DNA from 3 places in the Escherichia sp. TC-EC600-tetX4 genome. Region 2 is predicted to be linked to each of the others. Evidence: predicted binding sites of a transcription regulator. Region 2 holds the regulator's gene; each other region holds the start of a gene.
The links. The regulator PurR, encoded in region 2, represses purine synthesis genes. The targets are predictions, from matches to a motif close to CANGCAAACGTTTGCNTG.
Positions count from the first base shown of each region.

Region 1 (7,288 bases), 1.7 Mb from region 2:
AATTTTTCCCGACTGTTATTGCGCAGGCGCGCGTAAATTTGCTCATCGATATCGACCACTTTAACCAGTCGCTGACACTGGCATCCCCGCCCTTCCAGCTTATTAGGGATCATCTTAACTTCGCAGCTTATTTCTGTGACTTCCGACAGAATATAAGTCAGGGTATTAACCGCCTTGCTGTGTTCAATATCGAAATGAATAGAGATCTCTCTTGCTATCACCCACCGATTTTCAGCCATCATCCATTCGGCGATTAACAAGTAGAGTGGTTTTTCAACATATCCTTCACACATACGAACTCCAGTTTCACAAATTAAAAGTCTGGCTATGACTCGTTTTGAAGCAATTAAACAAGGCCATATTAAAATTGTGGATATATCGATAGTATGCAACTTCACCGTCGATAAGTGTGAGCTAAATCCTGCTTATGTCATCAAAAATATCGATTCCCCAAAAGATTTACTTAATGGGCAAAAAAAAACGGTCCTCATCAGAGAACCGTATTAGTTATTCGATCAAATTAGCGGATGAAAAATATCTGCCATGACACGCTATTATTTGATCTGTGCGTGCATTTCCTGCACCGAAATTACTTTTTCAGTCGCATCGGCATTCAGCGCCATCGCGGTGGCAAAGCCGCCGTTCAGGGTGGTGTCGTAATGCACTTTATATTGCAGCGCACTGCGACGAATCACGCGGGAGTCTTCAATCGCACGACGGCCTGAGGTGGTGTTGATGATGTAGGTATATTCGCCATTCTTGATACGGTCCTGAATGTGCGGACGGCCTTCATGCACCTTGTTTACCAGACGCGGGTTGATACCTGCTTCGCCCAGCACAATCGCCGTGCCGTGGGTCGCATCCAGCTCGAAGCCCTGTTTCAGCAGTTTTGCCGCCAGGTCCACCACGCGTTCTTTATCGCCTTCGCGCACGGAAAGCAGCGCACGACCGTGTTTCTTCATGGTGGAGTTGCTGCCCAGCTGCGCTTTGGCAAACGCTTCAGCGAAGGTGCGGCCCACGCCCATGACTTCCCCGGTAGAGCGCATTTCTGGCCCTAACAGCGGGTCAACGCCCGGGAATTTATTGAACGGCAGCACCACTTCTTTCACCGAGTAGTACGGCGGGATAACTTCTTTGGTTACGCCCTGCTCAGCCAGCGATTTGCCAGCCATCACGCGCGCCGCCACTTTTGCCAGCGGTACGCCGGTGGCTTTGGAGACGAACGGAACGGTACGCGCCGCACGCGGGTTAACTTCAATCAGGTAGACTTCGTTGTTTTTCACCGCAAACTGCACGTTCATCAGGCCGCGCACCTGCAATTCGAAGGCCAGTTTCTGCACCTGCTGGCGCATCACATCCTGAATTTCCTGACTTAAGGTGTAGGCTGGCAGAGAACATGCGGAGTCACCGGAGTGCACGCCCGCCTGCTCAATATGCTCCATGATGCCGCCAATCAGCACCATTTCGCCGTCGCAGATGGCATCCACGTCAACTTCTACCGCGTCATCGAGGAAGTGGTCCAGCAACACTGGCGCATCGTTAGACACGCTGACCGCCGTCTGGAAGTAGCGACGCAGGTCAGCTTCGTCATAGACGATTTCCATCGCCCGACCGCCGAGAACGTAAGACGGACGTACCACCAGCGGGTAGCCAATCTCTTTCGCCTTCTCTACCGCCATTTCAATAGCGGTAACGGTGGCGTTCGCCGGTTGTTTCAGTTTCAGACGCTCAACCGCATGCTGGAAGCGTTCACGGTCTTCTGCACGGTCGATAGCATCCGGGCTGGTGCCGATAACCGGTACGCCAGCAGCTTCCAGCGCGCGCGCCAGTTTCAGCGGGGTCTGACCGCCGTACTGGACGATAACGCCTTTCGGCTTCTCGATACGCACGATTTCCAGCACATCTTCCAGAGTTACCGGCTCGAAGTAGAGGCGGTCGGAAGTGTCGTAGTCGGTGGAGACGGTTTCCGGGTTACAGTTAACCATAATGGTTTCGTAACCGTCTTCGCGCAGCGCCAGCGAGGCGTGTACGCAACAGTAGTCGAATTCGATACCCTGACCGATACGGTTCGGGCCGCCGCCAAGCACCATGATTTTTTCACGGTCGGTAGACGGATTCGCTTCGCACTCTTCTTCATAAGTGGAGTACATGTAAGCGGTGTCGGTGGCGAACTCTGCCGCACAGGTATCCACGCGCTTATAAACCGGGTGCAGGTCATACTGGTCACGCAGCTTACGGATTTCCGCTTCGCGTACGCCCGCCAGTTTTGCCAAGCGCGCATCGGCAAAGCCTTTGCGTTTCAGCTGGCGCAGGAAGTCAGCGTTCAGGCCAGTGATGCCCACTTCCGCCACTTTCTCTTCCAGACGCACCAGCTCTTCAATCTGTACCAGGAACCAGCGGTCAATGTTGGTCAGGTTGAAGACGCCGTCCACAGACAGGCCCGCACGGAACGCATCGGCGATGTACCAGATACGATCTGCGCCTGCGTCTTTCAGTTCGCGACGGATTTTGGTTAACGCTTCCGGGTCATCCAGGCTCACTTTCGGGTCGAATCCAGTCGCACCGACTTCCAGGCCGCGCAGCGCTTTTTGCAGGGATTCCTGCTGCGTGCGACCAATCGCCATCACTTCGCCAACCGATTTCATCTGAGTGGTCAGACGGTCGTTAGCACCGGCGAATTTTTCGAAGTTGAAGCGAGGAATTTTAGTAACCACATAGTCGATGGACGGCTCGAAGGAGGCCGGAGTACGTCCGCCAGTGATGTCGTTCATCAGTTCGTCGAGGGTGTAACCCACCGCCAGTTTCGCCGCCACTTTAGCAATCGGGAAACCGGTCGCTTTCGACGCCAGCGCCGAAGAACGGGACACGCGTGGGTTCATTTCGATAACAATCAGACGACCGTTTTTCGGGTTCACCGCAAACTGAACGTTGGAACCACCGGTTTCAACGCCGATTTCACGCAGCACCGCCATCGAGGCGTTACGCATGATTTGATATTCTTTGTCGGTCAGCGTTTGGGCTGGCGCGACAGTGATGGAGTCACCGGTGTGGATGCCCATCGCATCGAAGTTTTCGATAGAGCAGACGATGATGCAGTTGTCGTTTTTATCACGCACCACTTCCATCTCGTACTCTTTCCAGCCGATCAGCGACTCATCAATCAGCAACTCTTTGGTCGGAGAGAGATCCAGACCGCGGGCGCAAATTTCTTCAAACTCTTCACGGTTATAAGCGATACCGCCGCCGCTACCGCCCATGGTAAAGGATGGGCGAATAATGCACGGGAAGCCCACGTCAGCGGCAACCGCCAGCGCTTCTTCCATCGTGTGTGCGATACCGGAACGCGCGGTTTCCAGACCAATTTTCTTCATCGCTACGTCGAAACGACGGCGGTCTTCTGCTTTATCAATCGCATCGGCAGTGGCACCAATCATGGTGACACCGAACTCTTCCAACACGCCCTGACGTTCCAGCTCCAGCGCGCAGTTCAGCGCCGTCTGACCGCCCATCGTTGGCAGCACCGCGTCCGGGCGCTCTTTTTCAATAATCTTGCGTACAACTTCCCAGTGAATCGGCTCGATGTAGGTTGCATCAGCCATTTCCGGGTCGGTCATGATGGTCGCCGGGTTGGAGTTCACCAGAATGACGCGGTAACCCTCTTCACGCAGGGCTTTACACGCTTGCGCGCCAGAGTAGTCAAACTCACACGCCTGACCGATAACAATCGGGCCCGCACCCAGAATCAGGATACTTTTTATATCTGTACGTTTTGGCATGGCTCTTTTACTCCTGATTACTTAGCGGTTTTACGGTACTGCTCAATTAACTCGATAAAGTGGTCGAACAACGGCGCGGCGTCGTGTGGACCAGGGCTGGCTTCAGGGTGCCCCTGGAAGCTGAATGCCGGTTTATCGGTGCGATGAATGCCCTGTAACGTACCGTCGAACAGGGATTTATGCGTGACACGCAGGTTTGCAGGTAATGTTGCTTCGTCCACCGCAAAACCGTGGTTCTGGGCGGTGATCATTACCACGTTTTTCTCCACATCTTTAACCGGATGGTTGCCGCCGTGGTGACCAAATTTCATTTTGACAGTCTTCGCACCGCTCGCCAGCGCCAGCAGCTGATGACCGAGACAGATGCCGAATACCGGAATATCGGTTTCGAGGAATTTCTGGATGGCGGTAATGGCGTAATCGCACGGGGCCGGGTCGCCAGGACCGTTGGAGAGGAAGATGCCGTCTGGATTCATTTTCAGCACATCTTCCGCAGAAGTTTGCGCCGGAACGATGGTCAGGCGACAGCCTCTATCCACCAGCATCCGCAGGATGTTGCGCTTGGCACCAAAATCATAAGCCACGACGTGGAACGGCAGCTCGTCTTCTTTTTTCGCTTCTGGCAGGCCACCGGTCAACGTCCAGCTCCCTTGTGTCCAGCTATAGGCTTCTGCGGTGGTCACTTCTTTTGCCAGATCCATGCCATTCAGACCTGGGAACGCGCGGGCTTTTTCTAACGCCAGCGCCGCATCCGGGTTATCGCCCGCGATAATGCAGCCATTCTGTGCGCCTTTCTCGCGCAGTAAACGCGTCAGCTTACGGGTATCGATATCGGCAATCGCCACGATGTTATGGCGTTTCAGGTAAGAAGAGAGGTCTTCGGTATTACGGAAGTTGCTGGCAATCAGCGGCAGGTCGCGAATCACCAGACCTTGTGCATGTACCTGAGAAGATTCTTCATCGGCGTCATTGGTGCCGACATTGCCAATATGGGGATAAGTAAGAGTAACGATTTGACGAGAATAGGAAGGATCAGTGAGGATTTCTTGATAACCGGTCATTGAAGTATTGAAAACGACTTCCCCAACCGCCGAACCTGTTGCCCCTATGGCCCGACCGTGAAACTGGGTTCCGTCTTCCAGAACCAATAGCGCTGACTTAATCAAAACACCCTCCAGAGAATATTCACTCACTTTATTTGCATATTAATTCACAATGATGACGTAAATCAATGCAAATCTGCTTACCGACGAATTTCTGGCAAACGGCGGCATTCTGGAGATATGGGCGCTAAAAGTCAACTTAATGGCGGGATTTTTTATATTATTTTGTGGCTCATGCATGTTTTACAGGCATTAAGCGACAAAAAGATCATCTAACCTGTTCTGGAAAACGCTTGCGCAGCAAGAAGATTGCATGAAATAAAAACGAGCAGAAAAAAGTGGACCAAATGGTCAAAATTTACATTAAAACAACAAAAACAGAAGACAAAACATGTAATTTTTGGCACTTATAGACAATTTAAAAACATAACACCAAAAATAAAAGGGCCAAAAATTAAAGCCCTTTATAATCAATAAATTAAATGTGTTATTTTTGCACCATAACAAATATTTTGTGGTTACAAATTATTGAGATCAAGTACATCTCGCATATCAAAAAGACCGCTTTCCTTACCACTCAACCACAAAGCCGATCTTACCGCGCCGTTAGCAAATGTCATACGGCTGGACGCCTTATGGGTGATCTCCAGACGCTCGCCAATATCGGCAAACATCGCGGTATGTTCACCAACGATGTCACCTGCACGCACGGTGGCAAAACCAATGGTGCCAGGCACACGTTCACCGGTGTGGCCTTCACGACTGTAGACCGCGCAATCTTTCAGATCTTTATCAAGGGCGTGGGCGATCGCCTCTCCCATTGCCAGTGCGGTGCCTGACGGCGCATCAACTTTATGTCTATGATGTGCTTCAATAATTTCGATATCGGTGTAGTCACCCATCACTTTGGCTGCTTTCTCCAGCAGCTTAAGCATGACGTTAACGCCAACGCTAAAATTGGCAGCAAAGACAATCGCAATATCGGCAGCGGCGTCACGAATTGCTTGTTTACCGGCTTCGTCAAACCCCGTAGTGCCGATCACCATCCCTTTGCCATGCTGGCGACAAAAAGCGAGATGGTTCAGCGTACCTTCCGGACGGGTAAAATCGATAAACACATCAAAATCATCTTTTACCGCATCGAGGCTGCTTTGCACGGTAACGCCTGTTTTCCCGGCTCCGGCCAGCTCACCGGCGTCGCTGCCCAGTAAAGAAGATCCTTCACGCTCCAGCGCAGCGCCCAACTGCACGCCCTCTAATGCCAGCGCCGCCTGAATCAACTGGCGGCCCATACGCCCCCCGGCTCCCGCGATGGCAACGCGGATGTTTGCATCATGCATAGCTATTCTCTTTTGTTAATTTGCATAGACCGTTTTCAGAGTAACCAGCGCATCGCTACGCCGCCAGCCAAAAACGCTGATAATTAGAAATTAATGATAAACAGGGAGGGATATCAGTGAAAGGCATGAGTCGATGAATGACTGCATGCCAATAACATGTGACAGGTTACGACGCCAGAGCCAGCACCTCAGCCACCCACTGCTGGAAGCCTTTCACATCCAGATCCAATGCCACCTGTACATTGGCTGGCTTGCCCAGGCAACCGTCGATATCAACCACCGTCGTGCCTGAGGTAAATTCGCCCTGAGTTTCCACTGCCACAAAACAGGGTTTGAGAGTGAACAGGTCCGGGCGCACCAGCCAGGCGATGGCGCAGAGATCGTGCATTCGCAAGCCGCTTTGCATACTGCCGCTACGGTAGTGGCTAAACAGGGCGTGAAGCATTTTCCCGGTACGGTTTAACTGCGGCAGTGTAGAGAGATAGTCAGGAGTTAATATTGCCTGATTGGTGACATCCAAACCGCACATGACGATTTCAATACCACTGCGGAAGACACAGGCAGCAGCTTCTGGATCGGCAGCAATATTAAACTCGGCGTTTGGCGTACAGTTGCCGCGTCCGGCAGAACCACCCATGATCACCAGACGGCGAATATACGGCTTGCATTCCGGGCATTGTGAAAGTAACAGCGCAATATTGGTTAACGGGCCGATGGCCACCAGGGTAACAGGCTCTGGTGCACGCATCAGGGCATCCCGAATCGCCAGAAACGCCGGTATCCCGAGCGGCTTTCGGTTGTGCTCAACAAAGTCGTAGCCAGCCATTCCCGATTCGCCGTGCACAGATGCCGCATCACGCGGTGCGCGTACCAGTGGCACAGCGGCCCCTTGGGCGAGCGGAATCTCCGCATTCCAGAAATGCAGCAGTTGCAGGGCATTGCGGGTAGTTTTCTCAACCGAGACATTACCCGCGACGGTGGTCATCAGTTGCAGGTCGAGTTCGGGTGCAAAAATCGCGGCGGCAATGGCGACGGCATCGTCAATGCCGGGGTCAGTATCGAGGAAGAT
Region 1 covers NZ_CP079924.1:3,818,049-3,825,336, forward strand. Annotated here, with positions in the region: gene caiF (carnitine metabolism transcriptional regulator CaiF) at 1-293, opposite strand, end outside; gene carB (carbamoyl-phosphate synthase large subunit) at 555-3,776, opposite strand; gene carA (glutamine-hydrolyzing carbamoyl-phosphate synthase small subunit) at 3,794-4,942, opposite strand; gene dapB (4-hydroxy-tetrahydrodipicolinate reductase) at 5,398-6,219, opposite strand; gene rihC (ribonucleoside hydrolase RihC) at 6,386-7,288, opposite strand, start outside.
Region 1: carA (glutamine-hydrolyzing carbamoyl-phosphate synthase small subunit) is a predicted target of PurR. The motif match lies at 5,162-5,179, and genes of this name have one in related genera.

Region 2 (7,288 bases):
CAGCCGATGGTTTCACCCAACCAGGTCGCCGCCGGCACGCCACCGATATTTGCCAGGGTTAACCCCATAAACATAGTGGCAACTGCGCTGGCCTGTTTATGTTTTGGCACCACGCTTGCGGCCACGACTGAACCCAAACCAAAAAATGCTCCGTGATTCAGGCTGGTCAAAATGCGTGAAAGCATCAGGGTCATATAATCCGGCGCGATGGCGGAAAGTACGTTGCCGAGCGTGAAAATTGCCATCAGGAAAATCAACGCACTGCGGCGGGCACGATGAGAAAGTAGAAGCGTCATCAGCGGCGCGCCAACCATTACGCCAACTGCATAGGCACTGATTAACATTCCGGCAGCGGGAATCGAGACATCCACACCGCGCGCAATGACGGGCAACAAGCCCATTGGCGAGAACTCCGTTGTCCCGATACCAAACGCGCCAATCGCCAGCGCCAGCAACGGATAGTTAATTTTCATGCCTTATCTCCACCTCTTCGCGTCATTACGCGATATTCATTAAAGTGGCGAAAGCATGACAGCAATCACAAAAAAATGAAAATAACAAAAAGAGAAAACACTTTTGCCATTTTGCTAACAAACAGGAAGGAGATGCGAGGGAGAACGCGCTCCCTCGAGAGGAAATCAGTGCAGCGCGGCAGTCAAACCCACGGCTACGATCAAACCGAGGACGATAATCGTTGTTACCAGTGAAAATTTAAGGTCGGTGCTCATCAAGTTTTCTCCTTTTTTATTACCACACAAAAAGTGATATTACGCATTTTTACACACTGTGATGAAAAAATCTCCCGTCATTTATAATGATAAGTGTTTTTACCACTTCCCCTTTTCGTCAAGATCGGCCAAAATTCCACGCTTACACTATTTGCGTACTGGCCATTGACCCCTTCCTGACGCTCCGTGTCGTTTTTCCGGCGTACCGCAACACTTTTGTTGTGCGTAAGGTGTGTAAAGGCAAACGTTTACCTTGCGATTTTGCAGGAGCTGAAGTTAGGGTCTGGAGTGAAATGGAATGGCAACAATAAAAGATGTAGCGAAACGAGCAAACGTTTCCACTACAACTGTGTCACACGTGATCAACAAAACACGTTTCGTCGCTGAAGAAACGCGCAACGCCGTGTGGGCAGCGATTAAAGAATTACACTACTCCCCTAGCGCGGTGGCGCGTAGCCTGAAGGTTAACCACACCAAGTCTATCGGTTTGCTGGCGACCAGCAGCGAAGCGGCCTATTTTGCCGAGATCATTGAAGCAGTTGAAAAAAATTGCTTCCAGAAAGGTTACACCCTGATTCTGGGCAATGCGTGGAACAATCTTGAGAAACAGCGGGCTTATCTGTCGATGATGGCGCAAAAACGCGTCGATGGTCTGCTGGTGATGTGTTCTGAGTACCCAGAGCCGTTGCTGGCGATGCTGGAAGAGTATCGCCATATCCCAATGGTGGTCATGGACTGGGGTGAAGCAAAAGCTGACTTCACCGATGCGGTCATTGATAACGCGTTCGAAGGCGGCTACATGGCCGGGCGTTATCTGATTGAACGCGGTCACCGCGAAATCGGCGTCATCCCCGGCCCGCTGGAACGTAACACCGGCGCAGGCCGCCTTGCCGGTTTTATGAAGGCGATGGAAGAAGCGATGATCAAGGTGCCGGAAAGCTGGATTGTGCAGGGTGACTTTGAACCTGAATCCGGTTATCGCGCCATGCAGCAAATCCTGTCGCAGCCGCATCGCCCTACTGCCGTCTTCTGTGGTGGCGATATCATGGCAATGGGCGCACTTTGTGCTGCTGATGAAATGGGCCTGCGCGTCCCGCAGGATGTTTCGCTGATCGGTTATGATAACGTGCGCAACGCGCGCTATTTTACGCCGGCGCTGACCACGATCCATCAGCCAAAAGATTCGCTGGGTGAAACAGCGTTCAACATGCTGTTGGATCGTATCGTCAACAAACGTGAAGAACCGCAGTCTATTGAAGTGCATCCGCGCTTGATTGAACGCCGCTCCGTGGCTGACGGCCCGTTCCGCGACTATCGTCGTTAATCACCCGTTGCGGGAGTCTCTTCCGGCTCCCGCAGCCACTCCTTATTCAGCGTCTCACTATCGCCGAGATACTCAAGCAACCAGGTTAACGCAGGCGACATATCATTTTGCTGCCATGTCAGACAACATGCCGAATCCGGAAAGGGGTTTTCCAGTTCTAATGCTACCCACTTCCCCTCATTAAGCCACGGTTTGGCGAAATGTGTTGGCACCATCCCTATGCATAATCCTGCCGAGATACAGGTTGCCGATGATTCCCAGTCAGGCACGACAACTCTTTTTTGGTTATCCAGCAACCAGGTAATACGTTTAGGTAGCGTTCGCGAGGTGTCTTCGCGCACCAACGACGGCCAGTTGCGCAACGTATCATCGCTGAACGGGCCATCCATCAACGCCAGCGGGTGGTGACTGGCAACAACGCAACTCCAGCTTAGCATCCCCATATCCCGGAAGGCATAACGACCGCCTACCGGAATCGCGCGTGTTGCGCCAATCGCCAGTTCCACGCGCCCGTCGGAAAGCGCATCCCAGACACCGTTGAACACTTCCTGAAAGACAAGAAGTTCGACATCATCAAAATGGCGATAAAAATCAACGATCATCTGCCGTGTACGTTCTGGCCTGACAATATTATCCACTGCGATAGCTAACTGACCGCGCCAGCCGTTCGCTATCTGCTGACATTGCTGGCGGGTGATCTGCATTTTTTTGACAACAGAGCGCCCTTCTTTGAGAAACCACGCTCCAGCAGCGGTCAGCTCCACATCACGGTGCCGTCGTTCAAAGAGCGGCACCGCCAGCCACTCTTCCAGCTGACGCACGGTATAGCTGACCGCAGAAGGAACGCGATGCAGCTCCTGTGCCGCAGCGCTAAAACTACCATTACGCGCTACCGCATCAACAACTTCGAGTGAATATTCTGACCACATAGTCTGCCTGCAAAATTTTTGAAACCAGTCATCAAATATTACCGTTTCACAACACTAATTTCACTCCCTACACTTTGCGGCGGTGTTTAATTGAGAGATTTAGAGAATATACATGCAACCTGGGAAAAGATTTTTAGTCTGGCTGGCGGGTTTGAGCGTACTCGGTTTTCTGGCAACCGATATGTATCTGCCTGCTTTCGCCGCCATACAGGCCGACCTGCAAACGCCTGCGTCTGCTGTCAGTGCCAGCCTTAGTCTGTTCCTTGCCGGTTTTGCCGCAGCCCAGCTTCTGTGGGGGCCGCTCTCCGACCGTTATGGTCGTAAACCGGTATTATTAATCGGCCTGACAATTTTTGCGTTAGGTAGTCTGGGGATGCTGTGGGTAGAAAACGCCGCTACGCTGCTGGTATTGCGTTTTGTACAGGCTGTGGGTGTCTGCGCCGCGGCGGTTATCTGGCAAGCATTAGTGACAGATTATTATCCTTCACAGAAAGTTAACCGTATTTTTGCGGCCATCATGCCGCTGGTGGGTCTATCTCCGGCACTGGCTCCTCTGTTAGGAAGCTGGCTGCTGGTCCATTTTTCCTGGCAGGCGATTTTCGCCACCCTGTTTGCCATTACCGTGGTGCTGATTCTGCCTATTTTCTGGCTCAAACCCACGACGAAGGCCCGTAACAATAGTCAGGATGGTCTGACCTTTACCGACCTGCTACGTTCTAAAACCTATCGCGGCAACGTGCTGATATACGCAGCCTGTTCAGCCAGTTTTTTTGCATGGCTGACCGGTTCACCGTTCATCCTTAGTGAAATGGGCTACAGCCCGGCAGTTATTGGTTTAAGTTATGTCCCGCAAACTATCGCGTTTCTGATTGGTGGTTATGGCTGTCGCGCCGCGCTGCAGAAATGGCAAGGCAAGCAGTTATTACCGTGGTTGCTGGTGCTGTTTGCTGTCAGCGTCATTGCGACCTGGGCTGCGGGCTTCATTAGCCATGTGTCGCTGGTCGAAATCCTGATCCCATTCTGTGTGATGGCGATTGCCAATGGCGCGATCTACCCTATTGTTGTCGCCCAGGCGCTGCGTCCCTTCCCACACGCAACTGGTCGCGCCGCAGCGTTGCAGAACACTCTTCAACTGGGTCTGTGCTTCCTCGCAAGTCTGGTAGTTTCCTGGCTGATCAGTATCAGCACGCCATTGCTCACCACCACCAGCGTGATGTTATCAACAGTAGTGCTGGTCGCGCTGGGTTACATGATGCAACGTTGTGAAGAAGTTGGCTGCCAGAATCATGGCAATGCCGAAGTCGCTCATAGCGAATCACACTGATCTATATCGATATACTTATACTTAGGCTGCTAACAAAATTTTGTTGTATGATTGAAATTAGCGGCCTATACTAATTTCGAGTTGTTAAAGCTACGATAAATATTATGTTTTTACGGGGACAGGATCGTTCCCGACTCACTATGGATAGTCATTTCGGCAAGGGTTCCTCCTTTCCCTCTGTTCTACGTCGGATTATAGACTCGCGGTTTTTTCTGCGAGATTTCTCACAAAGCCCAAAAAGCGTCTACGCTGTTTTAAGGTTCTGATCACCGACCAGTGATGGAGAAACTATGAGTTCATCGTGTATAGAAGAAGTCAGTGTACCGGATGACAACTGGTACCGTATCGCCAACGAATTACTTAGCCGTGCCGGTATAGCCATTAACGGTTCTGCCCCGGCGGATATTCGTGTGAAAAACCCCGATTTTTTTAAACGCGTTCTGCAAGAAGGCTCTTTGGGGTTAGGCGAAAGTTATATGGATGGCTGGTGGGAATGTGACCGACTGGATATGTTTTTTAGCAAAGTCTTACGCGCAGGTCTCGAGAACCAACTCCCCCATCATTTCAAAGACACGCTGCGTATTGCCGGCGCTCGTCTCTTCAATCTGCAGAGTAAAAAACGTGCCTGGATAGTCGGCAAAGAGCATTACGATTTGGGTAATGACTTGTTCAGCCGCATGCTTGATCCCTTCATGCAATATTCCTGCGCTTACTGGAAAGATGCCGATAATCTGGAATCTGCCCAGCAGGCGAAGCTCAAAATGATTTGTGAAAAATTGCAGTTAAAACCAGGGATGCGCGTACTGGATATTGGCTGCGGCTGGGGCGGACTGGCACACTACATGGCATCTAATTATGACGTAAGCGTGGTGGGCGTCACCATTTCTGCCGAACAGCAAAAAATGGCTCAGGAACGCTGTGAAGGCCTGGATGTCACCATTTTGCTGCAAGATTATCGTGACCTGAACGACCAGTTTGATCGTATTGTTTCTGTGGGGATGTTCGAGCACGTCGGACCGAAAAATTACGATACCTATTTTGCGGTGGTGGATCGTAATTTGAAACCGGAAGGCATATTCCTGCTCCATACTATCGGTTCGAAAAAAACCGATCTGAATGTTGATCCCTGGATTAATAAATATATTTTTCCGAACGGTTGCCTGCCCTCTGTACGCCAGATTGCTCAGTCCAGCGAACCCCACTTTGTGATGGAAGACTGGCATAACTTCGGTGCTGATTACGATACTACGTTGATGGCGTGGTATGAACGATTCCTCGCCGCATGGCCAGAAATTGCGGATAACTATAGTGAACGCTTTAAACGAATGTTTACCTATTATCTGAATGCCTGTGCAGGTGCTTTCCGCGCCCGTGATATTCAGCTCTGGCAGGTCGTGTTCTCACGCGGTGTTGAAAACGGCCTTCGAGTGGCTCGCTAAAGGCTATTCTATCGCCCCCTCTCCGGGGGCGATTTCAGATCAGGCTTCTGTGCCTGGTTGATTCATGGCATTTTCTCGTGCCGCCAGCACACGTTCTACCGTATCTACCACTGCCTGAGTTTGTGGATCGATTTCAATGTTGACGCGTGCGCCAAGTTTTTTCTTCCCAAGAGTCGTGCGTTCCAGTGTTTCCGGAATTAAATGGACGCAAAAACGCGTTGGCGTGACTTCGCCGACGGTCAGGCTAATACCGTCGATGCCAATAAATCCTTTGTACAGAATATATTTCATCAACTGACTATCCTGGACTTTAAACCAGATCTGGCGATTATTTTCTGAGGTTAATATTTTCGCCACTTCAGCAGTGGTCATAATATGACCTGACATTAAGTGTCCGCCAATTTCATCACTGAATTTCGCCGCACGCTCAACGTTTACCCAATCCCCCACTTTTAAATCGCCAAGATTGGTAATGCGTAACGTTTCTTTCATCAGGTCAAAACTGACATGGTTGCCGTTAATTTCCGTCACGGTCAGGCAGCAACCGTTATGCGCCACGGAAGCACCGGTTTCCAGGCCGTCCAGCATGTGGTCGGGTAACTCCACCACATGCGTACGAAAATTTGGTTTCTCGTCAATCGACACCAGTTTTGCGGTGCCCTGTACAATCCCCGTAAACATACTTACAACTCCTGAAATCAGTTAAGACATTCTGTTCAGCACAATAGCAGGTGGAAAACGCCCTTACCAGTGAAGGGGTAAGAATGGCTATTTTTTCACTGGAGAATTAATAAATCCTCGCTACAATAGACTGAATTTCCCCTGCTTCTTCTTTTTGCTGCCCATTCAGGCGGCTTTTTAGTCTCTCATATAACTACAAATAAAAGGTGTTCACGTGCAGAAGTATATCAGTGAAGCGCGTCTGTTATTAGCATTAGCAATCCCGGTGATTCTCGCGCAAATCGCCCAAACTGCGATGGGTTTTGTCGATACCGTGATGGCGGGCGGCTATAGTGCCACCGACATGGCGGCGGTCGCTATCGGTACTTCTATCTGGCTTCCGGCGATCCTCTTTGGTCACGGACTGCTGCTGGCATTAACGCCGGTTATCGCGCAATTAAATGGTTCCGGTCGACGTGAGCGCATTGCGCATCAGGTGCGACAAGGTTTCTGGCTGGCAGGTTTTGTTTCCGTTCTCATTATGCTGGTGCTGTGGAATGCAGGTTACATTATCCGCTCCATGGAAAACATCGATCCGGCTCTGGCGGACAAAGCCGTGGGTTATCTGCGTGCGTTGTTGTGGGGCGCGCCGGGATATCTGTTCTTCCAGGTTGCCCGTAACCAGTGTGAAGGTCTGGCAAAAACCAAGCCGGGTATGGTAATGGGCTTTATCGGCCTGCTGGTGAACATCCCGGTGAACTATATCTTTATTTATGGTCATTTCGGTATGCCTGAGCTCGGTGGCGTTGGTTGTGGCGTGGCTACTGCGGCGGTGTATTGGGTCATGTTCCTTGCCATGGTTTCTTACATTAAACGCGCCCGCT
Region 2 covers NZ_CP079924.1:2,135,038-2,142,325, reverse strand. Annotated here, with positions in the region: gene KXD89_RS10300 (MFS transporter) at 1-473, opposite strand, end outside; gene cydH (cytochrome bd-I accessory subunit CydH) at 639-728, opposite strand; gene purR (HTH-type transcriptional repressor PurR) at 1,027-2,052, shown strand; gene punR (DNA-binding transcriptional activator PunR) at 2,049-2,981, opposite strand; gene punC (purine nucleoside transporter PunC) at 3,094-4,305, shown strand; gene cfa (cyclopropane fatty acyl phospholipid synthase) at 4,596-5,744, shown strand; gene ribE (riboflavin synthase) at 5,784-6,425, opposite strand; gene mdtK (multidrug efflux MATE transporter MdtK) at 6,640-7,288, shown strand, end outside.

Region 3 (7,288 bases), 690 kb from region 2:
GAATCAGCGGATACCATGATTATCAAACGCACTCCTCAAGCCGCGTCGCCTCTGGCTTCGTGGCTTTCTTATCTGGAAAACCTGCACAGTAAAACTATCGATCTCGGCCTTGAGCGCGTGAGCCTGGTCGCGGCGCGTCTTGGCGTCCTGAAACCAGCGCCATTTGTGTTTACCGTTGCGGGTACGAATGGCAAAGGCACCACCTGCCGTACGCTGGAGTCGATTCTGATGGCGGCAGGGTACAAAGTGGGCGTCTACAGTTCGCCTCATCTGGTGCGTTATACCGAGCGCGTACGTGTGCAGGGCCAGGAATTGCCGGAATCGGCCCACACCGCCTCTTTTGCGGAGATTGAATCGGCACGCGGTGATATTTCCCTGACCTATTTCGAGTACGGTACGCTGTCGGCGTTGTGGCTGTTCAAGCAGGCACAACTTGACGTGGTGATTCTGGAAGTAGGGCTGGGCGGTCGTCTGGACGCAACCAATATTGTCGACGCCGATGTCGCGGTAGTAACCAGTATTGCGCTGGATCATACCGACTGGCTGGGTCCAGATCGCGAAAGTATTGGTCGCGAGAAAGCAGGCATCTTCCGCAGCGAAAAACCGGCAATTGTCGGTGAGCCGGAAATGCCTTCTACCATTGCTGATGTGGCGCAGGAAAAAGGTGCACTGTTACAACGTCGGGGCGTTGAGTGGAACTATTCCGTCACCGATCATGACTGGGCGTTTAGCGATGCTCACGGCACGCTGGAAAATCTGCCGTTGCCGCTTGTCCCGCAACCGAATGCCGCAACAGCGCTGGCGGCACTGCGTGCCAGCGGGCTGGAAGTCAGTGAAAATGCCATTCGCGACGGGATTGCCAGCGCAATTTTGCCGGGACGTTTCCAGATTGTGAGCGAGTCGCCACGCGTTATTTTTGATGTCGCGCATAATCCACATGCGGCGGAATATCTCACCGGGCGTATGAAAGCGCTACCGAAAAACGGGCGCGTGCTGGCGGTTATCGGTATGCTACATGATAAAGATATTGCCGGAACTCTGGCCTGGTTGAAAAGCGTGGTTGATGACTGGTATTGTGCGCCACTGGAAGGGCCGCGCGGTGCCACGGCAGAACAACTGCTTGAGCATTTGGGTAACGGCAAATCATTTGATAGCGTTGCGCAGGCATGGGATGCCGCAATGGCGGACGCTAAAGCGGAAGACACCGTGCTGGTGTGTGGTTCTTTCCACACGGTCGCACATGTCATGGAAGTGATTGACGCGAGGAGAAGCGGTGGCAAGTAAGTTTCAGAATCGGTTAGTGGGCACGATCGTGCTGGTGGCGCTGGGGGTGATTGTACTTCCAGGGCTGCTGGACGGGCAGAAAAAACATTATCAGGATGAGTTCGCGGCTATCCCGCTGGTGCCGAAAGCGGGCGATCGTGATGAGCCTGATATGATGCCAGCCGCCACCCAGGCGTTACCGACGCAGCCGCCGGAAGGCGCAGCGGAAGAGGTGCGGGCAGGTGATGCCGCAGCACCGTCGCTCGATCCGGCCACTATTGCAGCCAATAACACCGAGTTTGAACCGGAACCTGCACCGGTCGCCCCACCGAAGCCGAAACCGGTGGAGCCGCCTAAACCAAAGGTTGAAGCACCACCTGCGCCGAAGCCAGAACCGAAGCCGGTCGTGGAAGAAAAAGCTGCACCGACGGGTAAAGCCTATGTTGTGCAACTGGGTGCGCTGAAAAATGCCGATAAAGTGAATGAGATTGTCGGTAAGCTGCGCGGTGCCGGTTATCGGGTTTATACGTCGCCATCCACGCCAGTGCAGGGTAAAATTACCCGTATTCTGGTTGGGCCGGATGCCTCGAAAGATAAGCTGAAAGGTTCGCTGGGTGAGTTGAAGCAACTTTCTGGCTTAAGTGGCGTGGTAATGGGCTATACGCCGAATTAATACGGTCTTGCCTGATGCGACGCTGGCGCGTCTTATCAGGCCTACGCAGGGGTAGAACCGTAGGTCGGATAAGGCGTTTACGCCGCATCCGACACGCATTGCCCGATGCCGCAAAGGCATAAAAAGTCGATGGCGTTGAATATTTTTTCAGCGCCATTTTTATTGATGCGCGGGAAGGAAATCCCTACGCAAACGTTTTCTTTTTCTGTTAGAATGCGCCCCGAACAGGATGACAGGGCGTAAAATCGTGGGACACATATGGTCTGGATTGATTACGCCATAATCGCGGTGATTGCTTTTTCCTCTCTGGTTAGCCTGATCCGCGGCTTTGTTCGTGAAGCGTTATCGCTGGTGACATGGGGTTGTGCTTTCTTTGTTGCCAGTCATTACTACACTTACCTGTCAGTCTGGTTTACGGGCTTTGAAGACGAACTGGTTCGAAATGGGATTGCCATCGCGGTACTGTTTATCGCTACCCTGATCGTTGGTGCTATCGTGAACTTCGTGATAGGCCAGTTGGTGGAGAAAACGGGGTTGTCAGGCACCGATCGGGTGCTGGGCGTCTGTTTCGGTGCGTTGCGCGGTGTGTTGATTGTTGCTGCCATTCTCTTCTTTCTCGACTCCTTTACCGGGGTGTCGAAAAGCGAAGACTGGAGCAAATCACAGCTGATCCCGCAATTCAGTTTTATCATCAGATGTTTTTTTGATTATCTGCAAAGCTCGTCAAGTTTCTTGCCCAGAGCGTAAGTGCTCTGAGATGTGGCTTAACGAGGAAAAAGACGTATGTGCGGTATTGTCGGTATCGCCGGTGTTATGCCGGTTAACCAGTCGATTTATGATGCCTTAACGGTGCTTCAGCATCGCGGTCAGGATGCCGCCGGCATCATCACCATAGATGCCAATAACTGCTTCCGTTTGCGTAAAGCGAACGGGCTGGTGAGCGATGTATTTGAAGCTCGCCATATGCAGCGTTTGCAGGGCAATATGGGCATTGGTCATGTGCGTTACCCCACGGCTGGCAGCTCCAGCGCCTCTGAAGCGCAGCCGTTTTACGTTAACTCCCCGTATGGCATTACGCTTGCCCACAACGGCAATCTGACCAACGCTCACGAGTTGCGTAAAAAACTGTTTGAAGAAAAACGCCGCCACATCAACACCACTTCCGACTCGGAAATTCTGCTTAATATCTTCGCCAGCGAGCTGGACAACTTCCGCCACTACCCGCTGGAAGCCGACAATATTTTCGCTGCCATTGCTGCCACAAACCGCTTAATCCGCGGCGCGTATGCCTGTGTGGCGATGATTATCGGCCACGGTATGGTTGCTTTCCGCGATCCAAACGGGATTCGTCCGCTGGTACTGGGAAAACGTGATATTGACGAGAACCGTACAGAATATATGGTCGCTTCCGAAAGCGTAGCGCTCGATACGCTGGGCTTTGATTTCCTGCGTGACGTCGCGCCGGGCGAAGCGATTTACATCACTGAAGAAGGGCAGTTGTTTACCCGTCAATGTGCTGACAATCCGGTCAGCAATCCGTGCCTGTTTGAGTATGTATACTTTGCCCGCCCGGACTCGTTTATCGACAAAATTTCCGTTTACAGCGCGCGTGTGAATATGGGCACGAAACTGGGCGAGAAAATTGCCCGCGAATGGGAAGATCTGGATATCGACGTGGTGATCCCGATCCCAGAAACCTCGTGTGATATCGCGCTGGAAATTGCTCGTATTCTGGGCAAACCGTACCGCCAGGGCTTCGTTAAAAACCGCTATGTTGGCCGCACCTTTATCATGCCGGGCCAGCAGCTGCGTCGTAAGTCCGTGCGCCGTAAACTGAATGCCAACCGCGCCGAGTTCCGCGATAAAAACGTCCTGCTGGTCGACGACTCCATCGTCCGTGGCACCACTTCTGAGCAGATTATCGAGATGGCACGCGAAGCCGGAGCGAAGAAAGTGTACCTCGCTTCTGCGGCACCGGAAATTCGCTTCCCGAACGTTTATGGTATTGATATGCCGAGCGCCACGGAACTGATCGCTCACGGTCGCGAAGTTGATGAAATTCGCCAGATCATCGGTGCTGACGGGTTGATTTTCCAGGATCTGAACGATCTGATCGACGCCGTTCGCGCTGAAAATCCGGATATCCAGCAGTTTGAATGCTCGGTGTTCAACGGCGTCTACGTCACCAAAGATGTTGATCAGGGCTACCTCGATTTCCTCGATACGTTACGTAATGATGACGCCAAAGCAGTGCAACGTCAGAACGAAGTGGAAAATCTCGAAATGCATAACGAAGGATGATGCCTTCGCTGAGGGTGCCGGTCTGGCACCCTGACTTGCAACTCCCGCCGAAATCCTGCAAAGTCTGCCTGCAAGTCTGACAGGGCAACTATTTATGAAACGACTCATTGTAGGCATCAGCGGTGCCAGCGGCGCGATTTATGGCGTGCGCTTATTACAGGTTCTGCGCGATGTCACAGATATCGAAACGCATCTGGTGATGAGCCAGGCAGCGCGCCAGACCTTATCCCTCGAAACGGATTTTTCTCTGCGCGAAGTGCAGGCATTAGCCGATGTCACGCACGATGCGCGCGATATTGCCGCCAGCATCTCTTCCGGTTCTTTCCAGACGCTGGGGATGGTGATTTTACCCTGTTCAATCAAAACCCTTTCCGGCATTGTCCATAGCTATACTGATGGCTTACTGACCCGTGCGGCAGATGTGGTGCTGAAAGAGCGTCGCCCGTTGGTGCTCTGCGTGCGTGAAACACCATTGCACTTAGGCCATCTGCGTTTAATGACTCAGGCGGCAGAAATCGGTGCGGTGATTATGCCTCCCGTTCCGGCGTTTTATCATCGCCCGCAATCCCTTGATGATGTGATAAATCAGACGGTTAATCGTGTTCTTGACCAGTTTGCGATAACCCTTCCTGAAGATCTCTTTGCCCGCTGGCAGGGCGCATAACTCCGCTGTTGCCCTGTTTCAGGGCAATTTTGCAACCGCGATCAAATCCTCGACATTTTGTTTCTGCCATTCAATCGAAACGCTGCGATTCAACCGCTATACCTGCTATCTTCAACTTCAGGACAATAATGCAACGTCTTATTAACATATTTAACGTTGAATGTTACTGTTGTCGTCAAGATGGCATAAGACCTGCATGAAAGAGCCTGCAAACACACAACACAATACACAACATAAAAAAGCCATTTTCACTTGAGGGTTATGTATGAAGAAGTCGATTCTCGCTCTGTCTTTGTTAGTCGGTCTCTCCACAGCGGCTTCCAGCTATGCGGCGCTACCGGAGACGGTACGTATCGGAACCGATACCACCTACGCACCGTTCTCATCGAAAGATGCTAAAGGTGATTTTGTTGGCTTTGATATCGATCTCGGTAACGAGATGTGCAAACGGATGCAGGTGAAATGTACCTGGGTTGCCAGTGACTTTGACGCGCTGATCCCCTCACTGAAAGCGAAAAAAATCGACGCTATTATTTCGTCGCTTTCCATTACCGATAAACGTCAGCAGGAGATTGCCTTCTCCGACAAGCTGTACGCCGCAGATTCTCGTTTGATTGCGGCCAAAGGTTCACCGATTCAGCCAACGCTGGATTCACTGAAAGGTAAACATGTTGGTGTGCTGCAGGGATCAACCCAGGAAGCTTACGCTAACGAGACCTGGCGTAGTAAAGGCGTGGATGTGGTGGCCTATGCCAACCAGGATTTGGTCTATTCCGATCTGGCTGCAGGACGTCTGGATGCTGCGTTACAAGATGAAGTTGCTGCCAGCGAAGGATTCCTCAAGCAACCTGCTGGTAAAGATTTCGCCTTTGCTGGCTCATCAGTAAAAGACAAAAAATACTTCGGTGATGGCACCGGTGTAGGGCTACGTAAAGATGATGCTGAACTGACGGCTGCCTTCAATAAGGCGCTTGGCGAGCTGCGTCAGGACGGCACCTACGACAAGATGGCGAAAAAGTATTTCGACTTTAATGTCTACGGTGACTGATACGTCGCTGGGAAGCTGTACCTGATGGAATGATCATCATGGTGCACGCCAGGTTTGTTGCACTATCGTGGTGCATTGAAATGCATACTTAAGCATTTTTAATGAAAAATAATACGTCTAACGGGGCGGGATATTTTGCCTTGATGGTCAATTTTATGGCACGATAAGTGTAACAAACCTGTAAATATTCCCTATAAAAAGACTGTCAGTTGAGGACATTATGAAAAAACTGGTGCTATCGCTCTCTCTGGTTCTGGCCTTCTCCAGCGCAACTGCGGCGTTTGCTGCGATTCCGCAAAACATCCGCATCGGTACCGACCCGACCTATGCGCCATTTGAATCAAAAAATTCACAAGGCGAACTGGTTGGCTTCGATATCGATCTGGCAAAGGAATTATGCAAACGCATCAATACGCAATGTACGTTTGTCGAAAATCCGCTGGATGCGTTAATCCCGTCCTTAAAAGCGAAGAAGATTGACGCCATCATGTCATCGCTTTCCATTACGGAAAAACGTCAGCAAGAAATAGCCTTCACCGACAAACTGTACGCTGCCGATTCTCGTTTGGTGGTGGCGAAAAATTCTGACATTCAGCCGACAGTCGAGTCGCTGAAAGGCAAACGGGTAGGCGTATTGCAGGGCACCACCCAGGAGACGTTCGGTAATGAACATTGGGCACCAAAAGGCATTGAAATCGTCTCGTATCAGGGGCAGGACAACATTTATTCTGACCTGACTGCCGGACGTATTGATGCCGCGTTCCAGGATGAGGTCGCTGCCAGCGAAGGTTTCCTCAAACAACCTGTCGGTAAAGATTACAAATTCGGTGGCCCGTCTGTTAAAGATGAAAAACTGTTTGGCGTAGGGACCGGCATGGGCCTGCGTAAAGAAGATAACGAACTGCGCGAAGCACTGAACAAAGCCTTTGCCGAAATGCGCGCTGACGGTACTTACGAGAAATTAGCGAAAAAGTACTTCGATTTTGATGTTTATGGTGGCTAATCGCCATCGGTGAAAGAAAGCCCGCTCCCTTCGGGTAACCGGAGGGAGACAAGAGGCGGTAATTCACCACACACGACAGGACAGGCAGCATGTTGTATGGGTTTTCAGGTGTTATTTTACAGGGTGCGCTCGTCACGCTGGAGCTGGCTATCAGCTCTGTAGTGCTCGCTGTAATCATCGGTTTAATTGGCGCTGGCGGTAAGCTCTCGCAAAATCGGCTTTCGGGGCTGATTTTCGAAGGGTACACCACGCTGATTCGTGGCGTGCCGGACTTAGTGTTGATGCTGCTGATTTTCTACGGTTTGCAGATTGCGCTAAACACGGTGACGGAGGCGA
Region 3 covers NZ_CP079924.1:1,447,191-1,454,478, forward strand. Annotated here, with positions in the region: gene folC (bifunctional tetrahydrofolate synthase/dihydrofolate synthase) at 16-1,284, shown strand; gene dedD (cell division protein DedD) at 1,274-1,936, shown strand; gene cvpA (colicin V production protein) at 2,195-2,683, shown strand; gene purF (amidophosphoribosyltransferase) at 2,720-4,237, shown strand; gene ubiX (flavin prenyltransferase UbiX) at 4,332-4,901, shown strand; gene argT (lysine/arginine/ornithine ABC transporter substrate-binding protein ArgT) at 5,167-5,949, shown strand; gene hisJ (histidine ABC transporter substrate-binding protein HisJ) at 6,170-6,952, shown strand; gene hisQ (histidine ABC transporter permease HisQ) at 7,042-7,288, shown strand, end outside.
Region 3: cvpA (colicin V production protein) is a predicted target of PurR. The motif match lies at 2,122-2,139, and genes of this name have one in related genera.